Linked DNA regions of Methylomagnum ishizawai. The protein of the gene in region 2 interacts with the protein of the main gene of each other region in a pairwise test. Links are inferred from orthologs where the notes say so. Each region holds a gene or a part of one and is shown on either strand. Other genes may lie near its edges.

Evidence for each region. Proteins that work in one complex are often made in the same cells at the same time.
Region 1: the proteins of leuS (region 2) and ligA interact in binary tests that used the Escherichia coli proteins (3 or more experiments, as listed by UniProt). The link is inferred for Methylomagnum ishizawai from one-to-one orthologs.

What each region holds. Positions count from the first base shown.
Region 1 is NZ_FXAM01000001.1:216,168-221,851, forward strand. Bases 2,548-5,547 are described here. They hold ligA (NAD-dependent DNA ligase LigA), read left to right. Parts: upstream 2,548-3,030; coding sequence 3,031-5,064; downstream 5,065-5,547. Other genes in these bases: B9N93_RS00935 (cell division protein ZipA), read left to right, coding at 2,548-3,034; B9N93_RS00945 (Rpn family recombination-promoting nuclease/putative transposase), read left to right, coding at 5,061-5,547. Outside these bases: chromosome segregation protein SMC, read left to right, coding at 1-1,842; more of B9N93_RS00935, read left to right, coding at 2,225-2,547; more of B9N93_RS00945, read left to right, coding at 5,548-5,684. UniProt on the Escherichia coli protein: DNA ligase that catalyzes the formation of phosphodiester linkages between 5'-phosphoryl and 3'-hydroxyl groups in double-stranded DNA using NAD as a coenzyme and as the energy source for the reaction.
Region 2 is NZ_FXAM01000001.1:881,083-888,834, forward strand. Bases 1,852-5,015 are described here. They hold leuS (leucine--tRNA ligase), read right to left. Parts: upstream 4,656-5,015; coding sequence 2,052-4,655; downstream 1,852-2,051. Other genes in these bases: B9N93_RS03995 (LPS-assembly lipoprotein LptE), read right to left, coding at 1,852-2,047; B9N93_RS04005 (two-component system sensor histidine kinase NtrB), read left to right, coding at 4,841-5,015. In the rest of the region: B9N93_RS03985 (glutamate-5-semialdehyde dehydrogenase), read right to left, coding at 1-280; holA (DNA polymerase III subunit delta), read right to left, coding at 492-1,526; more of B9N93_RS03995, read right to left, coding at 1,523-1,851; more of B9N93_RS04005, read left to right, coding at 5,016-6,442; B9N93_RS04010 (response regulator transcription factor), read left to right, coding at 6,439-7,050; rod shape-determining protein RodA, read right to left, coding at 7,068-7,752.

The DNA.
Region 1 (5,684 bases), 660 kb from region 2 along the record:
GCCGCGCCTTATCTGCCGCATCTGGCCGCCATCGGCGACGAGGCTTTGGGCCTGATCGAAACCCGCGCCGCCGCCCAGGTTGCCGCCGCGCCGAAAGCGTCCCGGCTGTTGGACCGGGTGCGGTCGCCGTGGAATCTCGGGCCGCTGTTGGGTTCGGTGTATTGCGCCGACGACTTGGACAGCGCCCGCGCCCTGAGCGAAGCCGTGGCCGAACATGAATCGGTGGTGACGCCCGACGGCGTGAAACTCGGCCCCGGCTGGCTGGCCGCGCCCAAAACCGACGACGGCAAAGCCGGCGTCCTCAAGCGCGAACGCGATCTGCGCGAACTCAAAGCCCGCCGCGACGAATGCCAAGCCCAGGCACTAACCCTGGAACAAGCACTGGCCCAGGCCGAAACCTCGATCCGCACCGCCGAGCAAGAACGCGAACGCCTGCAAACCGACGAACGCCGCCTCGCCTCCGAACACGCGAAGCTCAAAGCCGAACTCAGCGCCGCCGAAGCCCGTTGCGAACAAGCCAGCAAGCGCCTGCGCCAACTGGAATTGGAAGCCGAAGACCTGGACTCCCAACGCGCCGAGAACCACGAGGAAACCGCCGAAGCCTGCGGCCTCCTGCTCGATGCTGAAGACCGCCTGACCGAACTCGGTCCCAAATCCACCGAGCAAGCCGCCCGCCGCGCCGCCTTGGAAAGCCAATTGCAGGAAGCCGACGCCGCCCTCCGCGCCGAACGCGACCGCCGCAACGCCCTCAACAGCCGCCGCGAAAGCCTCGTTTCCAACGAAAGCCTCACCCTCAAGCATTTGGAGCGGGCGCAAACCCTGTACCGGCAAGCCCTGGAACGGCTGGAAGCGCTAAACCAACGCTTGGCCGAAACCGCCGCTCCGGTCGAAGCCGAAGCCACCGAGCTAGACCACCTTATCGAACGCCGCACCGCCGCCGACCGCGATCTCAACGCGCTGCGCCGCCGCGATCAAGAAACCAGCGCCGAAATCCGCCGCCTCAACGAAGCCCGCCTCCAAAACGAGCGCGACCTGGAAGCTCTCAAGGAACAGTTGGAACAGGCCAAACTCGAACTCTCCACCAACGAAGTGCGCTGGCAAACGGTGCGCGAGCAATTCGAGGAACTCGACGCCAAACCGGACGAAGCGATAGCGAGCCTTCCGCCCGAAGCCGAGGAAAAGGCTTGGCAACAGCGCGTCGCCGAATTGGCCGAGGAAATCTCCCGCCTGGGCGCGGTAAACCTGACCGCGATGGAGGAATACCAAGCCCAGGACGAGCGCATGAAATTCCTCGAACAGCAGCACCAGGACTTGAGCCAATCGCTCGCCACCCTCAAGGAAGCCATAGCCAAGATCGACCAGGAATGCCGCGCCCGCTTCAAGGACACCTTCGACCAGATCAACGCCGGTTTGCAGCGCATGTTCCCCAAGCTGTTCGGCGGCGGACAGGCGTATTTGGAACTGACCGAGCGCGAATTGCTGGAAGCCGGGGTCAGCGTGATGGCGCGGCCCCCTGGCAAGCGCAATAGCTCCATCCACCTGCTCTCGGGCGGCGAAAAGGCGTTGACGGCGGCGGCCTTGGTGTTCGCCATCTTCGAGCTGAATCCCGCGCCGTTCTGCCTGCTCGACGAAGTGGACGCGCCCTTGGATGACGCCAACGTGGGCCGGTTCAGCCAGTTGGTCAAGGAAATGTCGGAGCGGGTACAATTCCTGTTCATCTCCCACAATAAGGCCACCATGGAAATCGCCCAGCATTTGGCCGGCGTGACCATGAAAGAACCTGGGGTATCTAGAATCGTCGCGGTGGATATTGATGCGGCGGTGGAAATGGCGGCGATGTGAGTATACCGCCCTCCACAAATACTAGAAATTTGGACCACAGGACGACTCAAATGGAAGATGGCGAAGCGGAATCTCACAGGTAGCTTATCAAATAAATTTCCCTCTTTCGACCCGCCCGGATATTCAAAACGCCATGCGCTATCTTTATTCGATAAGCCGCCCATCGATAACACCAAGTCCATCGGATATATCCAGAGATTGGAAAAATTGAGCCGGGAATCGACAACCGGAATATTTGGGAAATCATCGTCCGCAGCCATCGGATCATTTATCGCATCCATCATGAACAGAACGAACCCCGCACCATCCGGTTCTGACATGAAAAACGCGGCGCTCCAATACTTGCTTCATAAATAACCAACCTCCCATCCGAGGAAACCCAATGGACAGAGACACCATTCGCATCGTCCTCTTGGTGATCGGCCTCCTGGTGATCGCCGGCATCTATATCTGGGGCCGCCACCGGCAGAAACTGCTGGATTTCCTCCAACGCCGCGGCGAATACGACGAATTGGGCTACGATCCCGGCCAGGAAGCCCCACCGTCCAAATCCCGCTATCAAGACCCCGACGACGACGAATTCGAAAGCCTGGGCTATAAGGGCCGCAAACCCGCCACGCCGGAACCCGCCGCCTACGGCCTGGACGACGATCTCGACAACGATCTGTTGGACTTCGGGGAATCCAAGCCCGCCCCCGAGCCACCGCCGGCCAAACCCAAACCCGAACCCACCGCGAAAACCCCACCGGAACCCAAGAAAACCACCGGCAGCGCCCCGATCCCGGTCTTGATCCAGGTCAGCGTGGTGGCGAGCGGCGGACGGCGCTATTTCCAGGGCGACGACCTCCGCGACGCGCTGCTCGACCTGGATTTGATCCACGGCAGCATGGGCATCTTCCACCGCTACGACCGCAAGTTCCGGGAAACCCTGTTCAGCGTCGCCAGCCTGGTCGAACCCGGCACCTTCCCGATGGACAATATGGAAGCCTTCGAATGCCCAGGCGTGGTGCTGTTCTTCCAGCCCGACCGGGTGTCCAACCCCATCGCGGTATTCGACGACTTGGTCCGCACCAGCCACAAGCTGGCGAACCGGCTGGGCGGGGCCGAATGGGATGAAAAACGCCAGCTTCTGACCCAGGACAAAATCGCCCATATGCGCGGCCTGCTGGAAGACGCCTGCGAAGACTCATGAACACTCCCGAATCCGCCCGCCACCGCGCCGCCGAATTGCGCGGACAGATCGAATTCCACAACGAGCGCTATCACAAGTTCGACGCGCCGGTGATTCCCGACGCCGAGTTCGACGCCTTGATGCGCGAACTCGTCGCCCTGGAACACGACCATCCCGAATTGCGGACCGCCGATTCGCCCACGCAACGGGTGGGTGCGGCCCCGCTCAAGGCGTTCGCGGAAGTCCGCCACGAAGTCGCCATGCTGTCGCTGGACAACGCCTTCACCGACGAGGACGTGGCCGATTTCGAGCGGCGGGCGCAAAAACCCTTGCACGGGGCGGCGCTGGATTATCTGGTCGAACCCAAGCTGGACGGGCTGGCGGTCAGCCTGATCTACGAAGACGGCGTCCTGGCGCGGGCCGCGACCCGCGGCGATGGCCAGACCGGCGAGGACATCACCCACAATGTCCGCACCATCCGCGCGGTGCCGCTGCGCTTGGCGGGCGCGGGCTGGCCGGCGCGGTTCGAGGCGCGGGGCGAGGTGTTCATGCCCAAAGCCGGTTTCGAGGCGCTGAACGAGCGGGCGCGGCGGCTGGGCGAAAAAACCTTCGCCAACCCGCGCAACGCCGCCGCCGGGAGCCTGCGCCAACTCGATCCCAAGATCACCGCCGCCCGGCCCCTGGCGTTCTTCTGCTATGGCTATGGCGCTTATCCCACCGCCGAACTACCCGCCACCCAAAGCGAACTGATGGCGCGGTTCAAAACCTGGGGTTTGCCGGTCAATCCCGAATCGCATGTGGTCCAGGGCAGCGCGGCCTGCCTCGATTATTACCGCGATCTGCGGGCGCGGCGGGCCGGGCTGGATTACGACATCGACGGCGTGGTCTACAAGATCGACCGGCTGGACCAGCGCGAAATCCTGGGTTTCGTGGCCCGCGCCCCGCGCTGGGCCATCGCCCATAAATTCCCGGCGGAGGAAGCCACCACCCGCGTCACCGCCATCGAGGTGCAAGTCGGACGCACCGGGGCCTTGACCCCGGTGGCGCGGTTGGAGCCGGTGTTCGTCGGCGGCGTCACCGTCACCAACGCCACTTTGCACAATATCGACGAGGTCCGGCGCAAGGATATCCGGGTCGGCGACACGGTCGTCGTGCGGCGGGCGGGCGATGTCATCCCGGAAGTGGTGAAAAGCCTCCCGGAATTGCGGGACACCGAAGTCCCGCTGTTCGAGTTGCCCCCACAGTGCCCCGTATGCGGCTCGGAGGTGGAAACCGCCGAGGGCGAGGCCATCGCCCGCTGTAGCGGCGGGCTGTATTGCCCAGCCCAGCACAAGGAAGCCATCAAGCATTTCGCCTCGCGCCGGGCCATGGATATCGACGGCCTGGGCGACAAACTGGTGGACCAAATCCTCGACAAGGCTCTCATCAAAACCGTGGCCGATCTTTACCGGCTCCAGGTCGATGAACTGGCCGGTTTGGAGCGCATGGGCCGCAAATCGGCGGAAAACCTGGTCGCCGCGCTGGAAGCCAGCAAGCACACCAGCTTGCCGCGCTTCCTATACGCGCTAGGCATCCGCGAGGTGGGTGAAGTCACCGCCCAGACCTTGGCCGCGTATTTCCGCGAACTCAGCGCCATCCAAGCCGCCGACGAAGAAACCCTGCAAACCGTGCCCGATGTGGGTCCGTCGGTCGCCCATCATATCCACACCTTCTTCCGCCAGCCGCATAACCTGGAAGTGGTCGCGGCGCTGTTAGCGGCGGGAATACAGTGGGAACCGATGCCCGAGTTGCCGCCCGCCGCCGAATTGCCGCTCAAGGGCCAAACCTTCGTCGTCACCGGCACGCTGGAATCCCTATCCCGCGAGGAGGCCAAGGCCAAGCTGCAAGCCTTGGGCGGCAAGGTCGCGGGCAGCGTCTCCAAAAATACCCGCGCCGTCATCGCCGGGGCCGATCCCGGCTCGAAGCTGGCCAAGGCGCGGGAATTGGGCGTCGAGGTCTTGGACGAGGCGGGGTTCCTGGCCTTGTTGGATGGCGGGGTACAGGCCCAATGAAACACCGCATCGATCCCAAAATCGACTGCGTCTTCAAGGCGCTGCTGGGCGCGGAGGAAAACCGTAACCTGCTCATCCATTTCCTCAACGCCGTGCTGGACGGGGAATTGCCCGCGCCCATCACGGAAGTCCAAATCCTCAACCCCTTCAACGAGAAGGAGTTTTTGGACGACAAGCTCAGCATCGTCGATGTGAAAGCCCAGGACGGGGCAGGGCGGTTCTACCAGATCGAAATCCAGTTGGTCGCCTACCGCAACCTGCCCGCCCGCATGGCCTACACCTGGGCCGACCTTTATACCCAACAATTGCGTAGCGGCCAGGATTACGAAAAACTCACGCCGACCTACGCCATTTGGTTGCTGGCCGACGATTTGTTCAGGGACGATGGCCGCTATGCCCGCCACTACAAATTACGCGACGAACGCGGCCAAGCTTTGTTGGACAACGGCGGCATCTGGACGCTGGAACTGGGGAAATTCGCGGCGGAACGGGTCGAAACCGAAGAACAGCGCTGGCTCAAGCTGTTCAACGAAGGCGACCGGCTCAACGACACCACGCTCCCCGATTGGATGAACACCCTGGAAATGAGGCAAGCCATGGAAACCTTGAGAAAGTTTTCC
Region 2 (7,752 bases):
GCAGGGCGGCGATTTCGCGGAGGCCGTCGGCCATGGTCTTCACGCGCTTCGCGTTGATGTCGAGGCGGTCGAGCATGGCGCTGTCGAGGCCGCTCTGGCGGCCCGCTTCCAGGTCTTTTTGGTTCTCGGCGATGAGGAAGGCGGCTTCGGCTTCCAAGGTGGCGGCGATGGCGAGCAAGGCTTGGTTCTTGGCGGCGGTCTCGGCCCGGCTGATCTGGCGGGCGGCGGCGCGGGCGTTGTGGCCGATGGTTTCGAGATAGGTTTGGATGGATTCGGTCATGGCTGGAGGGTGGGATTATTGCTCAATGGATTCAAGGGTATACGGATGTCGTTGTGCTGGAAATCCGGGGCAGTTTGATTCGCCGCGCTTGACGAGGCGTCATAGGTTTTCCTCTGGAACGGACCATCCATTGGTTTCCAAAGTCGCGATACGAAGCCCGATGACTGCCCGCGATGAATATGTGCCCCATGGAATTAACTCCTATGCCGGATTATGAATGGAGCCGATCCAAAACCGCTTTCCCAGGCGGTGCCGCCACACACAAACACACCGCCAACAACGCATCCCAAGCCTCCCCCACGCCCGCGCCCTTGATGACCCGATCCGCCTCTGCGGCCAGCAACAGGGCGCGATGCACCGTGCCCCGGTCCAGTCGCCGCAGGGCCAGCCCCAGGGTTTCCTTGCGGTTGTCCCAGACCTTGAGCTTGGCGTAGGCCGAGTCTTGGGAGGTCCCGCCCGCGATTTCCCGCAGCAGGGCCGCGACCAGCCGGATATCCCGGCCCAGCGCCCACAGCGCCACGGCGGGGGCCACGCCTTCGGCCTTGAGTCCCATCAGCACCCGGTAGGCTTTCCCGGCCTGTCCGCGCAGGACTTCCTCGGCCAGGTCGAACACATCGTAGCGGGCGCTGTTCGCCACCGCCTGGACGATCTGCTCGTCGCTCAGCTTGCCCCGGCCATGCAGGATATGCAGCTTCTCGATTTCCTGGGCGGCGGCGAGCAGGTTGCCCTCGGTGCGGGCGGCGATGAGGCGCAGGCCCGATTGGTCGGTCAACAGCCCCCGCGTGCTGAGGCGGCGGTCGATCCAGCGCAGGAGTTTCTCGCCTTCCAAGGGCCAGACCGGCAGCACCGCGCCGATTTTGTCGATGGCCTGGTACCACTTGGCCTTCTGGTCGGCGGTGGCCAGCTTGGCGGTGCTGATGACCAGGATGGCGTCTTCCGGTGGGCGCTCGGCGTAATGCAACAGGGCGGCGGTGGCGTTCTTGTCCGGTTTGGCGGGGATGCGGAGGTCGAGCAAGCGCCGCTCGCCGAACAGCGAGAAGGCGTCGGTGGCTTCCCGCAGCAAGGCCCAATCGAAACCGGCGTCGGCGTAGAACAATTCCCGGCTGGGATAGCCCTGGGCCTTGGCGGCGTGGCGCAGGGCGTCGGCGGCCTCGGTCAGTTGCAGGGGTTCGTCGCCGCTCAGGAGGTAGATCGGCAGCAGCTTGCGCTTGAGGTGTTCCTCCAACTGCTCGGGATAGAGTTTCACGTCGGGTTCGCCGTTTTGCGCTGCTGCCGGAGGGTGTAGGACACCTGCCGCAGCAGGGTCCGGGCGGCCTCCTTCTGCATTTCCTGGCGGTACATGTCTTCTTCGTAGCCTTGGCCCAGCGGCGTGGTCTGGTCGTTGAAGTAGTCGCGGCGGATTTCGAGTTCCTGTTGCGGGATCAGGATTTCACCCTTGGGGCTGCGGACATCGTAGACGACCCGGTAGGTCAGGTCGAAGGTGTTGGCGCGGCCTTGCTGGCTCAGGGTGATGGGGCGGCGGGTGTGGGCGGCCGAGGTGATGTGGACGACCGCGCTGGCGAGTCCCGGCGTCGGGGCCAACACGCCGCCGAGGTTGTTCAGCGTCTGGTTGAAGTCGCCATAGAACGGGTTCTTGTTGGTGATGCCGGAGAGGTAGAGCGTGTTTTCGAGCTTGGTGCCCGGCATTTCGCCGCGCAGGTGCCAGCCGCAAGCGGCCAGCGCCAGGGCGGCGGAGAGCGGAGCGGCGAGGCGGAGCCGTCGGGCCATGGGCTTATACCACGATGTTGACCAGTTTCTTGGGCACCACCACGACCTTCTTGGGCGGCTTGCCCTCGATGAAGCGCTGGACGTTGGCATCGGCCAGGGCGGCGGCTTGGATGGCCTCGTTCGGGGCGTCCACCGCCACGGTGATCTTACCGCGCAGCTTGCCGTTGACCTGGACCACGTATTCGAGGCTGTCCTGGACCAGGGCGGAATCATCCCATTGCGGCCAGGGCGCGGTGGCGATGGTGTCAGCATGGCCGAGTTCGGCCCACAGATGCTCGGCGATATGCGGCACGATGGGCGAGAGCATCAGCGCGACCAGTTCCAGGGCTTCCTGGCGCAGGGCGCGGCCTTGGGCGCTGGCGTCCTCGAACTTGGATAGCGCGTTCAGGAGTTCCATATTGGCCGCGATGGCGGTGTTGAAAGTGAAACGCCGCCCCATGTCGTCGGTGACTTTGCGCAGGGTTTCGTGGACTTGGCGGCGCAGGGTTTTTTGGCCTTCGTCCAGCGTGGTTTGGTCCAAAGCCGGGACCGGGCCTTCGTTGACATGCAGGGCGACCTGCCGCCACAAACGCCGCAGGAAGCGGTATGCACCCTCGACACCCGAATCCGACCATTCCAGCGATTGTTCGGGCGGAGCGGCGAACATGGTAAAGAGGCGCACGGTGTCCGCGCCGTAGCGGCTGACCAGATGCTCGGGATCGACGCCGTTGTTCTTGGACTTCGACATCTTCTCGGTGCCGCCGACCAGTACGGGCGCGCCATCGGCTTTCAGCGTGGCCCCGGTGATGCGGCCCTTCTCGTCGGTGCTGACATCGACCTCGGTGGGGCCGACATAGGCTTTCTTGCCGTGGTCCTCGCGATAGAAGGTCGGGGCTACCACCATGCCTTGGGTCAACAGGTTGGCGAACGGTTCGCCGCACTGCACCAGCCCGGCATCGCGCAGCAGCTTGTGGTAGAAGCGCGAGTACAGAAGATGCAGGATGGCGTGCTCGATGCCGCCGATGTATTGGTCCACCGGCAGCCAGTAATTGGCCCGCTCGTCGAGCATGGCCTCGCCGTTGTCGGCGCAGGCGTAGCGGGCGAAATACCAGGAGGATTCCATGAAGGTGTCGAAGGTGTCGGTTTCGCGCCGGGCCGGTTTGCCGCACTTGGGGCAATCGACGTGGACGAAGGATTCCAACCGGGCCAGGGGCGAGCCGATGCCGGTGATCTCCACGCCCTTGGGCAATTCCACCGGCAGTTGGTCGTCCGGGACCGGCACCGTGCCGCAGTCGTCGCAATAGATGACCGGCACCGGGCAGCCCCAATAGCGCTGGCGGGAAACGCCCCAGTCGCGCAGGCGGAAGTTCACTTGCTTTTCGCCCAAGCCTTTGGCCTTGAGGTCGGCGGCGATGGCGTCCACGGCGGCGTTGTAGGCGAGGCCATCGTAGGGGCCGGAGTTGACACAAACAGCCACGGATTTATCGCCGTACCAATCTTGCCAAGCCTCGACGTTGAATTCCGCGCAGCCGTCCTTGTGGCCGATGACCTGCCGGATCGGCAGGCCGTACTTATGGGCGAAATGGAAATCGCGCTCGTCGTGGGCCGGGACCGCCATCACCGCGCCTTCGCCGTAGCCCATCAGGACGTAGTTACCAACCCAGACCGGCACTTGCTCGCCCGTGATGGGATGGGTGACGGCAATGCCGGTCGCCATGCCTTTCTTTTCCATGGTCGCCATGTCGGCCTCGGCGGTGCCGCTCTGGGCGCATTCCTGGATGAAGGCGGCGAGTTCGGGATTGCTTTGCGCGGCATGGGTCGCCAGCGGATGTTCCGGGGCCACGGCGCAGAAGGTCACGCCCATGATCGTGTCGGCGCGGGTGGTGTAGACCCACAGCTTTTCTTCTTTGCCGTCCAGGGTGTAGGGGAAGGCGAAGCGCACGCCGTAGCTCTTGCCGATCCAATTGGCCTGCATGGTGCGGACTTGCTCCGGCCAGCCGGTCATGCCGTCCAGTTCGGTCAACAACTCGTCGGCGTAGGCGGTGATCTTCATGAACCACTGCGAGATTTCCTTGCGTACCACCGGCGTGTCGCAGCGCCAGCAGCAGCCTTCGATGACCTGCTCGTTGGCCAGCACGGTGGCGTCGTGCGGGCACCAGTTGACCGGCGAGGTTTTCTTATAGACCAAGCCCTTTTCCAGCAGGCGCAGGAAGAACCATTGCTCCCAGCGGTAATACTCCGGCTTGCAGGTGGCGACCTCGCGGTCCCAGTCGTAGCCGAAGCCCAAGCGTTTGAGCTGGTCTTTCATGTAGGCGATGTTGTCCAAGGTCCAATCGCCCGGCGGCACGCCTTTCGCCATAGCGGCGTTCTCGGCGGGCAGGCCGAAGGCGTCCCAGCCCATCGGTTGCAGCACGTTCTTACCGCGCATCCGTTGGTAGCGGGACATCACGTCGCCGATGGTGTAGTTCCTGACGTGGCCCATGTGCAGCCGCCCGCTGGGATAGGGGAACATCGACAGGCAGTAGTATTTTTCTTTGCTCGGGTCTTCCACGGCGCGGAACACGCCTTGCGCTTCCCAACGGCGTTGGGTGGCTTCTTCGATCTCGGAGGGCTGGTAGGTGTCGTCCATACGTCGGGATTCGGTCGGGGGATGTAAACCGGGAAGCATACTAGAGGCTAGGCGGCGGGGGCAATTCGGTGGAGCCGCGTGGTTTCATACCGCGCCGCTGCCGGGAACGGCACGATCCACCGGGTCTATGATGGAGGTTGTCCTGTCGGCACATTGCCTGGGTTTCCCTGAACGGAGAGCGCACCATGTTCCAAACCCTCCTATCCTGGTTCTTCCGCGGGGATTTCCTGCCCCATGGCAATTGCTTGATCTGGAGCCGGGGCTTGATCGAACTGCATGTGATTTCCGACGCCCTGACCGGCTTGGCCTATTACTCGATCCCGTTCGGGCTGGCCTTCTTCGTGCGGCGGCGCACCGATCTGGTCTACCGTTGGATGTTCATCCTGTTCGCCAGTTTCATCCTGGCTTGCGGCACCACCCATTTCTTCGATATCTGGGTGCTGTGGCATCCCGATTACGCCGTGCAGGGCATCTTGAAGGCGGTGACGGCGGCGGTGTCGGTGTGTACCGCCATCTTGCTGTGGCCGGTGCTGCGCCGGGCTTTGTACCTGCCCAGCCCTGCCGAGTTGGCACGGATCAACGCCCGGTTGGAGCGCGAAATCGCCTGCCACCGCGAAGCCGTCGCCCATCTGGAGGCCGAGGCCGCCGGGCGGCGGCTGTTGGAGGAAAAGCTCAGGCGCAACGAAGCCCGGTTGCGGGCCATCCTCGACACCGCCGTGGAAGGCATCGTCACCATCGACGACCAGGGCGTGATCGAACTGTGCAATCCCGCCGCCGCCCAGATGTTCGGCTACACGGTCGATGAATTGCTCGGGCGCAACGTCAACCAACTCATGCCCCAGCCCTTGCGGGAGGCGCACGATGCTCTGCTCGCCAAGACCCGGATATCCAGTCCCAACCGTAGCCTGTCTTGCGGGCGCGAATTGTCGGGCTTGCGCAAAAATGGCTCGGTGTTCCCGGTGGAAATCGCCGTCGGCGGGTTCGATGGCGGCGGCCTCCATTTCACCGGCATCCTGCGTGATATCAGCGAGCGCAAGGCTTTGGAGGACCGCCTGCAACAACAGCGGCTTGAATTGCTGCATGTGCATCGCCTCACCGTGGCGGGCGAATTGGCCGCGACCATGGCCCATGAACTCAACCAACCGCTGGGGGCCATCGCCAATTACCTGGGCGGGGCCAAGCTCCGGTTCCGCGCCGTGTTCGAGGACCATCCCCGCCTGGCCGAGGCCATCGACGAGACCTTGCGCCTGTCACAACGCGCCGCCGAGGTGGTGCATGGTATCCGCGACTTGGTCCGGCGGCGCGAGACGGGCCGGGACTGGGTGGCGGTCGAAGCCGTGGTCGATGCCGCCCTGGCCGTGGCCCGCCAGGAGTTGGCCCGGCGCAAGATCGCCGTGGTCCGGCATCTTCCCGCCGCCTTGCCGCCGGTCTGGGGCCAGCGGGTGCATTTGCAGCAGGTGTTGTTGAACCTGATGCTCAACGCCATGGAGGCGATGGAAGCCATCCCGCCCGAACGCCGCCGGCTCGCGGTGAGCGCCGGGCCGGTGTCGCCCACGGAAATCGAAATCGCCGTGGCCGATACCGGGCCGGGGTTTTCCGATGGTTTGGCCGGGACGATGTTCGAGCCTTTCGTCAGCACCAAGGCCAAGGGCATCGGCCTGGGCCTGTCGATCTGCCGCACCATCGCCGAGGCGCATGGCGGGCATATCGTGGCGGACTCGGTCCCGGACGCGGGGGCGGTGTTCAAACTGGTCTTGCCGACGGGCGACGGAAGGAGCGGGGCATGAAGGATTCCACGGTGTTCGTGGTGGACGACGACCAGGACATGCGGCAGTCGTTCAAATGGTTGATCGAATCGGTGGGCTTGCCGGTCGAGGCGTTTGTGTCGGCGGAGGATTTCCTGGCGGCCTACCGGGACGATAGGCCGGGGTGTTTGCTGCTGGATGTGCGGATGCCGGGGATGGGCGGCTTGCGCTTGTTGGAGCGCCTGCGGGAGTTGGGCTTGTGCTTGCCGGTCATCGTCATCACCGGCCACGCCGAGGTGTGGATGGCGGTGCAGGCCATGAAGGCGGGCGCGTTCGATTTCCTGGAGAAGCCGGTGACCCACCAGCAAATGTTGGACCGCATCCAGGACGCCCTGCGCCAGGACCGGGAGCGGCGGGCGCGGGCCGTGGAATGCGCCGCGTTCCGGCAGCGGTTGGCCCTGCTCACCCAGCGCGAGCGCGAGGTGCTGGACCGCATGGTGCGGGGCGAGCCGAGCAAGGCCATCGCCCTGGAATTCGGGCTCAGCGAGCGGACCATCGAGAAGCACCGCGAGAACCTCATGCACAAGATGGAGGCGCGGTCGCTGGCGCAGTTGATCCGGGGGATGGTGGAGTTCGGGCGGGAGGGGTGAGCGCGCCTGTCCTGGCTTCAGCCCCCGTTGCGCCGCTGGTGGGTCTGGATCGACATCAGCATCCCGAAGCCCGCCAGCAAGGTCACCATCGAGGTACCGCCATAGCTCACCAAGGGCAGCGGCACGCCCACCACCGGCAGGATGCCGATCACCATGCCGATGTTCACGAACACATAGACGAAGAAAGTGAGCGTCAAAGCCCCCGCCAGATAGCGGCTATAGCGGTCCGGGGCCTGCATCACGATATACAGGCAGCGCCCGAGGATGAACAGATAGATCGCCAGCAACCCCGCACAGCCCAATAGCCCGAATTCCTCGGCGAACACGGCGAAGATGAAGTCGGTGGAGCGCTCCGGCAGGAATTCCAAATGGGCCTGGGTGCCGTGCAGCCAGCCCTTGCCATAAACCCCGCCCGAGCCGATAGCGATCTTGGATTGGATGATATGGTAGCCGCGGCCCAGGGGGTCGGCCTCCGGGTTGAGGAAGGTCAATACCCGGTCGCGCTGGTAGCCGTGCATGAAATGCCAGACCACGGGCAGGAGGCTCCCGCCCAGGGCGGCCAGCCCCAGGAGATAAATCCAGGGCAAGCCGGCCAGGAACACCACGGCGGCCCCGCCCGTCCCCACCAGGACGGCGGTGCCGAGGTCCGGTTGCTTGGCGATCATGAGGGTGGGCAGCAGGATCAGGAAACCCGCCGCCAGG